Regions from separate parts of the Blautia sp. Marseille-P2398 genome, predicted to be linked through region 2. Evidence: riboswitches for the same ligand, from Rfam matches in the RefSeq annotation. Region 2 holds a riboswitch; the other holds the start of a gene.
What was found. A riboswitch is a leader RNA that binds a small molecule or an ion and turns the genes downstream of it on or off. The one in region 2 is predicted to bind tetrahydrofolate.
Positions count from the first base shown of each region.

Region 1: it holds a riboswitch for tetrahydrofolate, as region 2 does, so the genes downstream of both, ACESZG_RS14505 (folate family ECF transporter S component) here and folE (GTP cyclohydrolase I FolE) in region 2, are expected to answer to the same signal.

Region 1 is NZ_CAXSTD010000013.1:70,545-75,674, reverse strand. Features, by position in the region: gene ACESZG_RS14520 (alanine--tRNA ligase-related protein) at 1-29, shown strand, start outside; gene ACESZG_RS14515 (amidohydrolase family protein) at 168-1,046, shown strand; gene ACESZG_RS14510 (hypothetical protein) at 1,230-2,408, opposite strand; THF riboswitch at 2,946-3,050, shown strand; gene ACESZG_RS14505 (folate family ECF transporter S component) at 3,137-3,697, shown strand; gene ACESZG_RS14500 (GNAT family N-acetyltransferase) at 4,027-4,803, opposite strand; gene ACESZG_RS14495 (GDSL-type esterase/lipase family protein) at 4,904-5,130, opposite strand, start outside.
Region 2 is NZ_CAXSTD010000002.1:322,415-327,544, forward strand. Features, by position in the region: gene ACESZG_RS04170 (cupin domain-containing protein) at 61-387, opposite strand; gene folK (2-amino-4-hydroxy-6-hydroxymethyldihydropteridine diphosphokinase) at 524-1,375, opposite strand; gene folP (dihydropteroate synthase) at 1,433-2,242, opposite strand; gene ACESZG_RS04185 (HD domain-containing protein) at 2,282-2,779, opposite strand; gene folE (GTP cyclohydrolase I FolE) at 2,776-3,333, opposite strand; THF riboswitch at 3,627-3,723, opposite strand; gene ACESZG_RS04195 (hypothetical protein) at 4,062-4,475, opposite strand; gene ACESZG_RS04200 (DNA methylase) at 4,491-5,130, opposite strand, start outside.

The DNA.
Region 1 (5,130 bases), on a different contig from region 2:
ACGAAATCCGAAATTTTTTCGAGAAATAAAAAACGGTAGATAAAAGATTAAGTAAAATTGTGGAGCGTTATTGAGTATAGAGCTGCATAGCGAAGCGGATGAGTTTATCTGTCTGACTCTATGCTTTGAGTTAAGAAAGCAGCAGGGAAGAGGAAGAGAAACAGGAAATGTTTGGAGAATGTCATGCGCATATCATTATGGATGGCGTGAATTACCGCCATGCAATTGATATGCATAAAAATGGACTGGACGATAAGATCATAAGAGAGCATCTGAAAGCATACCAGGAACGGGGAATTGCTTTTGTGCGTGATGGTGGTGATGCGCTGGGTGTTTCTGCGAGAGCGAAGGAGCTTGCACCAGAGTATGGGATAGATTACAGAACTCCGATATTTGCCATTCACAAAGAAGGGCATTATGGTTCGATTGTGGGAAAAGGTTTTGCCACAATGGTGGAATTTCATAAGCGTGTTTTGGAGGCGAAACAGGCAGGGGCAGATTTTATTAAGATCATGACTACCGGGATTCTGGATTTTAATGAACATGGAGCGATTACCGGAACACCTCTGGATGGGTCAGAGGTAAAGGAAATGGTACATATTGCACATGAGGAAGGTATGGCTGTCATGTCCCATACCAACGGAGATTACGGAGTACAGGCAGCGGTGGCTGCCGGAGTGGACAGTCTGGAGCATGGAAACTATATGAATGAAGAAAGTCTTGCCATGCTGGCGGAGAGTGATACAGTCTGGGTTCCGACTCTGGTTACAGTGAGAAATCTTCTGGGAGACGGGCGTTATGATGATGAGACTCTGAAACCGATCATAGAATCCGCAGAAGAGAATATCAGAAAAGCATTCCGGCTGGGAATAAAAACAGCCCCCGGAAGTGATGCGGGGGCTTACAGAGTTCTTCATGGAAAAGGAATCCGGGATGAAGTTCAGTCCTTTGCAGAAATTCTGGGAGATCAGGATGCTGCATACCGCTGGCTTGCGGAAGGTGAAGCGGAAATCAAGAAGAAATTTACGGTTACTGTTCACTGGTGATATCCCGCGAGGTGTTTTGTGTGAGCGAAGGTCACAGAAAACCCGAGACATACCGCGCGGATTTATGCGATTAGCATAAATTAAGTTTGTGAAGCAAACGATACTCCTTGGGCATTGCACAAGGAGGTTCATATTTCCTGCATCGCGAAGCGTGTTGCTGAGAACGGAGTGAACAGTAACAATTTACGCATCCTGTACCTTAATTGCTGTATAAATATTAGAAGATTTTGATTTGGATGGATGGAAGGTAACACACACATAGTCGCCGTATTCCATACCGCCTGCAGTGAGATCCTGCGCGTTTTCTGTACGGAAGGTATCTATGGCACCGTCATCTGTCTGTACAGTGATGGTGTTGGCAGTACTTCCAATGATCGTGCCGGTTACTGTAAAGGAAATATGTTTGTCATTAATGGTATCAGGATCCTCACCTGTCACAGCAATAATACGGACTTCTTCCAGGGATGTTGTTTCCAGATCTCCGATATAAGTAACATTAACATGAGATCCCGGGGCAATTCCTCCCTTGAAGTAAGCGGGGATTGCTGACATATCCAGATTAAAGGAGGTGTCACTTCCGGCAGGAAGAATCCGGAGGATATTCAGATTTACTCCCTGTACAGTTGCCAGCAGCTGTTTTTCTTTATTTTCTATCTGCTCCGGTGTCTGTGTGAGTTTTGGATCCGGAGTTGGGGTAGGATCCGGTATTTCCAGATCTTTCAGATCAGAAATACTCAGTACTTTCAGGTGACTGGCATTTAAGGATACGGAAGAATCATTGGAGGTATCCGGGAATTTCCCCTTGAATGTAAGGTAAACCCAGTCACCGGCTTTGATTCCATTCTGATAATACTGTTTTGTTCCTGTGATCGGATAGGTGGCTGTTTTTCCTTTCTTTGATTTTATTGTGATGGTATTGGAAGTCAGGGAAATAACCTGCCCATGCGCAGTGCGCTTTTTCAGCTTATTTTTTTTATGAAATTCATCTACAACCTTCAGAACATGTACACTGCCTGTGTCAGTACCGGAAAGCTGACCTTCGTAAATGATACTGATCTCATCGCCGGTGATCATGCCGCCTTTACATTCCAGGGTGGCATTGGAAACATTAAATACATAGGAGGCACTGTCCGTGTTCAGAATAAGCTGGCTTCCTGAAAAATCCTGCAGGGTACCGGAAAGTTCATCCATATAGATACGGTCTTTTGTTTCGGTTTCAGTTGTGGTGTCAGATGAAGAAGTAAGTTCCCGGACGGATGTGTCTCCGGTGGATGTGAATTGTTCCAGTATGGTTTCAGGGCTGCATCCGGCAAAAGAAAAGCTAAGGCCGGCACAGACACATGCAGCAAGCAGTTTTTTCATAATATAGACAGGACCTCCGATAAATCATTCGTTTGAACATGATTCCTGCCGTATGCAATAATTATTTACAGGGAGGGATATTGCTTTCCGGCGGTTCGGGGATAAAATCAAAAATTTTCCGGTAGCTTTCCCATTCGTCATTATCTTTGGCAGGAGTGCATATCAGGCCGGTACATTCCGTACAGGCGTTGGTATTCAGGTAATTATCATAACATATATTATAAGGATTTTGGCAGTTATTTTTACATATTTCTGACATTTTTTACCTCCATGATTATAGCAGACCGGGGCGGGATATCTGTATTCATGTAATTTCTCATTTCTGAAGATGCCGGACTGCTGCATAATGTTATAGTATTAGTATATGCGGCTGTTTTATTCATAGACTTACGAGTGTTTGCAGCAATATTCTCAAGTAAAAAAAGCAGACCATTCGTATAGAATGAACAAAAAACAGCATTCAAATTTGTGAAAATAATAACGGAAAATATATTGCAATTTCTATGGATTGTGTTATAATTTCGATAAATAAATAATAGCGAAGTAGGATTTTATGCGTCAAGTGTTCACAGGCTGGGGAGTCGCCGTGAAACGAAAAGCAGAAAGCGTGCTGCTTACGATATGATTTCCGCACCCGTTGCTACATATGAGAGCATCTCATAATGTGGAGGGATTATTATTTATGTAACTACTCTATTTTTTAAACACATTATGGAGGTGTTTTTATTATGCAGAAAAAACAATATTGGAACGTAAAAACATTGGTGTTCATGGCTCTTCTGATCGCCATGCATCTGGTACTCACACGAGTTCTGGTCATTGATCTTGGTGCGTACCGTATTTCTGTGGGAAGTGTATGTACAATCCTTGCAGGTCTGTGGCTGGGACCGGTGGCAGGCGGTGTCTGTGGATTATGTGCAGATATTATCGGGTGCTTTATGAAAGGCTATGCTGTAAATCCGTTTATCACAGTTGCAGCAATCCTCTGGGGTGTGCTTCCTGCCCTTGCAAAACCATTATTTGCAAACAGAAAGAAAACAGGAAAGACAGTTGGTATCTGCGTATCTATCGTGGTAACTGCAGTTCTCAGCTCTTTGGTTCTTACAACAGCAGGACTTGTGATCATGCTTGGATATAACTTCTATGCGATCATGCCCGGAAGACTGGTACAGTTTGTAATTATGATCCCGATTTACTGTGTATTAACATGTCTGCTGTATTTCAGTCCGCTGACAGCAATGGTGGTAGGTAATACATCACCTGCAGTGCTGAAAAACAAAACAGTATAATTGAGTTACTGTTCACACACCACTATTCCGCGAGGTGTTTTGGCATGAATATGCCAAAATCCCGAGACATACAAGCCAAAATTCCATTGCCGCAGGCAATCTGGAATGAATTTTGGCTACGTTACTGTGAACGGAGTGAACAGTAACATAATTAAGTCAGAGATAAAATACAGAATAAGACTTGAATATTAAAATGATATACAACATAGTTGGCGCGAACTATGTTAAATGAATCAACTGATTCCCCGAAAAAGAAAAGTTAAAATCTATAAAAATTAAGAACTATCTGTAAAAGCAGAAAATGAAAATGCTTTACAGATAGTTCTTTTTTATTTCTCAGGCGGGAAATTTCCGTTTTCATCCGGCTGCACGCGGAACCAGTAGGTGTATAGCTGATGAAACCCCAGCGATTTATAAAGAGCGCGGGCATTGTCATTTCCTTCTACAACCTGAAGATATGCATTCTGTGCACCTTTTTTCATTCCTTCTTTCAGAAGTCCGGTGCAGATCTGACGGGCATAGCCATGTTTGCGGTATTCTTCTTTGACATGGATGGCATAGATGCCGATATAATCTCTGTCCAGAATACCAAGTCCGGTTGCGATGATCTGGTTGTCCATGCGGATGGAAGCACAGATGGTTTCCTTGAGGATTGCCTGATACATAGATGGAACAACCTTCCGGTGGATGGGATTGGTGGTGTTTTTTAAACGGAACAGACTTTCAATCCATTCGGAGGGAATATTGTCACAGAAGGTTACATCAGGATATGGAGCATCCAGCCGTGCGGCGTTCATGCTCATTGCCATGACATTGGTGGTATGCTGGATAGCATATCCACGGTTTTCCAGAACATAATCAAAGTCAGGAGAGACAAGAGGACTGATCTTAAATACAGCGGGGGTTCCCAGACGCTTATATACGCTTTCACAATATGGGATTTTTTCCCGCCAGGTGAGGGTGGAATTGCCGAACTGTTCTACGCTGTTGGTTCTGTGTGTATAAAAATAAGAAAATCTCAGGATCCAGCCGTCGTATAATTCCATCTTGTGAGATGGCCAGGCATTCAGAGACATATCTTCAATCTGTTTAATTGTAGTTTCCATAATATAAGGAAGACTCCTTTCCATAATAAGTCCGCAGATATGAGCGAGGACAGTGATTTATTATACAAAGTTCCGGGAAAATGCGCAATAGTTTATCTGTTCAGGGATTGTTATCAATGCTTTGAAGGAGAGGGAACAGTTTCTCGGCCAGAAGCTTATGCCCATACAAAGTAAGATGAATCCCGTCCGTTGTTATGGCATCAAATCCCGATTGAGTTGCTTCCTTATTAAAATAGTTATGCAGAGGCAGAAATGGAAGTCTGAATCTGACAGAGAGCTGTCGGATAATATCAGACATGGTATGGACATAGGGAATCCATGTCTCAT
Region 2 (5,130 bases):
TCCTGGTAATAAAAACAGCAGTCATTATTTCCATAAGAAATATGTGCTGCTGCTTTTATATCAGTCTTTAATGATCAGAGCCATAAAAACCAGATCTGTATTTCCTGTATTTGCAAGTGCATGTCCATGATTGTCCGGTGTGAATGTAATATCTCCGGCTTTTACCGGACGATAGGTACCGTTGTCATTGTATTCGCCCTGTCCCTGTAAAATATAGTAGGTTTCACTTTCTCCATGATGTTCATGATATCCCAGTGAACATCCCGGCTCCAGGGTTACCTGTGCATACAGTCCACATTTACCATTCAACTGTTCTGCATCAAGGATTTCTTTGATGATTACGTGACCATTTCCACCTGCCATGTGTTCTTCGCGTCTGATTTTCATAATTTTTTGCCCTCCTGTAGATGTTTTCTCTTTTATAGAATTTCCATTGAATATATCATAGCACTGTTTGTAAAAAATGGCAAAGTAAATATCAATGGAACATTCAACAAAATATCGTTACTGGTTACTGTTCACTTTATTTTGCAGTATTTTCAGATTTGTTCAGAAGGCTGTCCAGAAGCTGCGAAATGGTCTGATTTAACACAGGATGTCGCAGATACGGAGCAATCTGATTCATTGGTACAAGAACGAAATCGCGGTTGTGCAGATCAATATGAGGAATATGAAGATCTGGCATATCAATAATTTCCTGATCATAAAACAGGATATCCAGATCCAGTGTCCTTGGTCCCCAGTGGATGATACGTTCCCTGTTTGCCGCCTGTTCTAACTGATGCAGTCTCACAAGCAATTCTCCAGGAGTAAGAAGTGTCCGCATTTTCAGAACTCCATTTAAAAATTCATCCTGATCAGTAACTCCGTAAGGTTCTGTAATAAGATAATCGGAAATTGCCTCTATACGGCATCCTTTTGTCTCTGCCAGACCACGGATCCCATTGTCTATATACATCTTTTTATCACCCATATTAGAGCCAAAAGCAATGTAAGCAGTATGCCATTTCCGTGTAATTTCCACAGATACGGTTTTCAAAGGAAGACCAACCGGTGCCCAGGGCTTTTCAATCTTCAGAGTAATTTTTTCAAGTCCGGAAAGAGAGCAAAGAAGCATTTCTGCAAGATTCTCTGCAAGAGATTCCAGAAGTTTATAAGTATGTTTTCTGGTGAAATCAGTGATCATATGGCTGACTTCGCCATAGTTTATGGAAGCAGACAACTCATCGGTTAATCCCGCCAGACGTGTTCTGGTAAAAAGCGTGGCAGAAATAACAAATTTCTGTCCCAGAACATTTTCCTCGGGATATACACCATGGTTTGCAAAAACCTCCAGCTCTTTAATTTCTATTTTGTCTAATCTGGTCTCATCCATAACAGCAAATCCTTTCTGTATGTTATTTATATTTACCATCTGTTTTGTGCCAGTAATTTATCTGCGTCCCAGGATTGCTTCTGTCATCTGGATCACACGCTTGTTTTCTTTAACATCGTGGACACGGACAAAAGAGCATCCCTTCATTACGCCAATTACACTGGTAGCCAAAGTCCCCTCCACGCGCTGATCTACAGGAAGATCCAGTGCCAGTCCGATCATGGATTTGCGGGATGTACCAAGGAGAACCGGAAATCCCAGATTCTGAAAAAGCTCCAGGTGATTCATTGCTTCCAGATTCATTTCAAATGTTTTTCCAAAACCAATTCCCGGATCAAGCATGATTTTTTCATCTTTAATGCCAGCCTGTCTTGCAAGATTGACACATTCCTGTGTTTCGGCGAGCATATCAATGAGAAAGTTTTGATATTCTGTATTAGATTTGTTGTGCATCAGGCAACAGGCCACATCATATTTTGCGATCACAGCTGCCATTTTCGGATCATATTTTAATCCCCAGATATCGTTAACCAGGTCAGCTCCTGCCTGGATAGAGCTTTCAGCAACACTGCTCTTAAAAGTATCTACAGAAACAGGAATGTCAAAATGTTTTTTGACCGCTTCAATAACAGGAAGAACTCTCAGTGCTTCCTCGTCAGCACTGACAGGAGTATGACCGGGACGTGTAGATTCGCCTCCGATATCAATAATATCTGCACCATCAGCAATCATTGCCTCTGTATGTTTCAAAGCTTCATCCATATGATTCCATTTGCCGCCGTCAGAAAAGGAATCAGGGGTAACATTCAAAATTCCCATTATGTAAGTATGATTCTTAGTATCAAAAAAACGGTTTCCAATTTTCATGAGCAGAACCCATCCTTTCTTTTGTGCTTATGAAGAAGATCAGTATTCAATTTTCATATTTTTTTTATCATCAGACCAATAGCATTCGGAAGCAGCGGAACATAAAAAACAATTTCTGGACTGCTTATCCGCTTTATAAAGAAGTGCTGCCAGCGTACTGCAGGAATCTCCTTTTCGGTGATGTCCAATGGAAGACAGAATCAGTTCTTTTTCCTGTTCTGTAAAGTGCAGATCTGTCAGAATTTCCCGTGCGATTTCTACTCCTGCAATATCATGGGGAATGTTGTACTGATATTGCTGTGCACGTCCTATATCATGAAGAAGTGCTGCTGCATAGATAAGCTCTTTGGGCAACTCCAGATGTTCCTCCAGTGCATAAATGTACATCAACCGTGCAACATCCAGAAAATGTTCAGGGGTATGACGGCAGAAGATCCGTTCACTTTCAAGTTCCTGTATTTTTTTATAATGTTCCTGATAAACCGGGTGCCTCCAGATCCGATTGACACGATCCATATCTGAAAAATTGTTATTCATCCTTTTACCATAGAAAGGAACATTTTCTGCAGTTCCTTATCTTCTGTAAACGCACCACGGGTTACAGTAGTGATTGTTTTGCTTCCTGGTTTTTTTATTCCGCGCATGGTCATACAGGTATGTTCCGCTTCCAGCATTACCATAATTCCTTTTGGATCCAGAGTACGCTCCAAAGCATCTGCAATCTGAACAGTAAGCCGTTCCTGGATCTGTGGCCTTCTGGAATAAACCTCTACTGTACGTGCCAGTTTGCTTAAACCGGTAACTTTGCCGTTGGGGATGTATGCAAGATGAGCTTTTCCATAAAAAGGCATCAGATGATGCTCACACATGGAGTAAAAGGTGATGTCTTTTTCCAGCACGATTTCATTATTTTCTACAGGAAACTGCTTTAACAGATGCTGATCCGCTTCATGACCAAGACCTCCGTAAATTTCTTCACACATGCGGGCAATCCTGTCAGGAGTATCAATCAGACCTTCCCGTGTAATATCTTCACCGATACCTTCCAGAAGCAGACGGACTGCCTGCTCAATTTTCACTTTGTCAACCATTAAAAAATAACCTCCTTTGTATTTTTGAAATGGAGATTATCCTTTTGACCAAAGTCAAGCGGATATTCGCAATCCGCTTTGCTACTTGCTCATAACCGAATAGCTGCTCCGCAGTTTATCAGAAGGAGCTTGCACTCCTCCTGATACAAGCAAGTCCCCACCCACTGCTTATTGCTTTTCGCAATTGAAGCAGGGGATTTACTTGATTCGGTTAAAAAGGATATCTCCAATTGTGATAGAATGTATGTCGAAAACATTCCCTAGCACAATATGAGATATCCTCTTATATTGTTTGCAACGGGTGCGGATAATATACCGTAAGACGCACTTTTCGTTTCAGTGACAACTCCCCATTCACCGAACACTTGACGCATAAAATCCTATTTTGCATATCATTCATTTCGGTATTCAGTATACCATGTAATACGATAATAGAAAAGGTTTTTTCTGACTTTTCAGAATGATTTTTTCCTGCTGCCAGAACTAATAGTTTCGAAGTACACTTTGCAGATATTCTTTATACTGCTGCTTTACATCTTCCGGTCCGACAATCCTCATCCCGGATCCAGAATCGTACATAATTCCGATGTATTTAACATATGTTCATCATCGGTACGTTCAAGCATGATTTCCATCAGATATAACGTACGGAGCTTCTGATTAAATGAAGCCATGGCGCATCTCCTCCATTTTCTGTTTTCACTTTTCCCAGTGAAACATTTTCACATTTACCACTCTTCACATTTAATATCGCTTATCTGTTCAATTGGAATGACCGTTTGATCTGTCATGATCATGGTATGCTCATATTCATCTACTTTTTTTACAATACCAGAGTACGTAACATAGGATCCGCCGGCTTTTTTTGCATCGGGAATAAAATAAGTTATCGATACATCCTGTTCTATACCGATATTATTTCTGATTATGTTGATTTTTTCGTTCAGCTGAGCAATCACTTCCTCACTCAGTTCCAATCTTTCATCAGTTAATCTTGCTGTTTCTTTTATCGCAGCATCATGTCCAGTCAAGGCTGCAAAAGGAGCAAACTGCGCTGCCCGATCCCGAAGAGGCATTTGCGGATGATTCTTAGAGACCGGATGTGGTAAATTGATGATATCGTCATAAAAATTATTTTTCATCCTCTTTCAACTCCTTTACGCCTTATGTCCGCCAATTTGTTCATTTCTGTCCTTGGCGGTTGCACCTTCCTGAAGATTCATTCCCTTCAGTACAGCGTTTTTTCCAAATTTCTTTTTAATACTGAGCATTGCTTCCTGCATACGTTTCTCACGATCCAGCGCAGCCTCTTCCTCTTCCTGCTTTTTCCTTTGCGCCTCATAATCCGTAAAAAGATCCAGTTGCTCATACACTTCTTCTTTCTTTACAGAATTTTCATCCACAAGCCTGTTCGCTGTAATATTAATTCTTCTGATAAGCAGGTTTCTGTCAACGATCCTGTCATATAGCTCTATTACTGCATCCGTTATCATTTTTGTTGAGGAAGTCTGCCGTTTCAGATTGGTCGTTCCATGTGCATGTTTCGGAATTCTTCTTCCATAACGGTCGATCGTAACCTCTCCATGATACTGCTTTTTCCTGTCGGCATTGTTCAGATTCTCAATATCATAACCAACTGTCAACACAATCTGGTCCGTCACAAGCTTCTTATCCACCAGATCCAAAACCATCTGGTCCGTCATCTCTTTGACGACTAATTTTGCTTTTTCAAAGTCATAAGGACAATGAAGTACCTGCCCGGAACAAACACTGTTCGTTTCCGGTTTGTAAGACTTG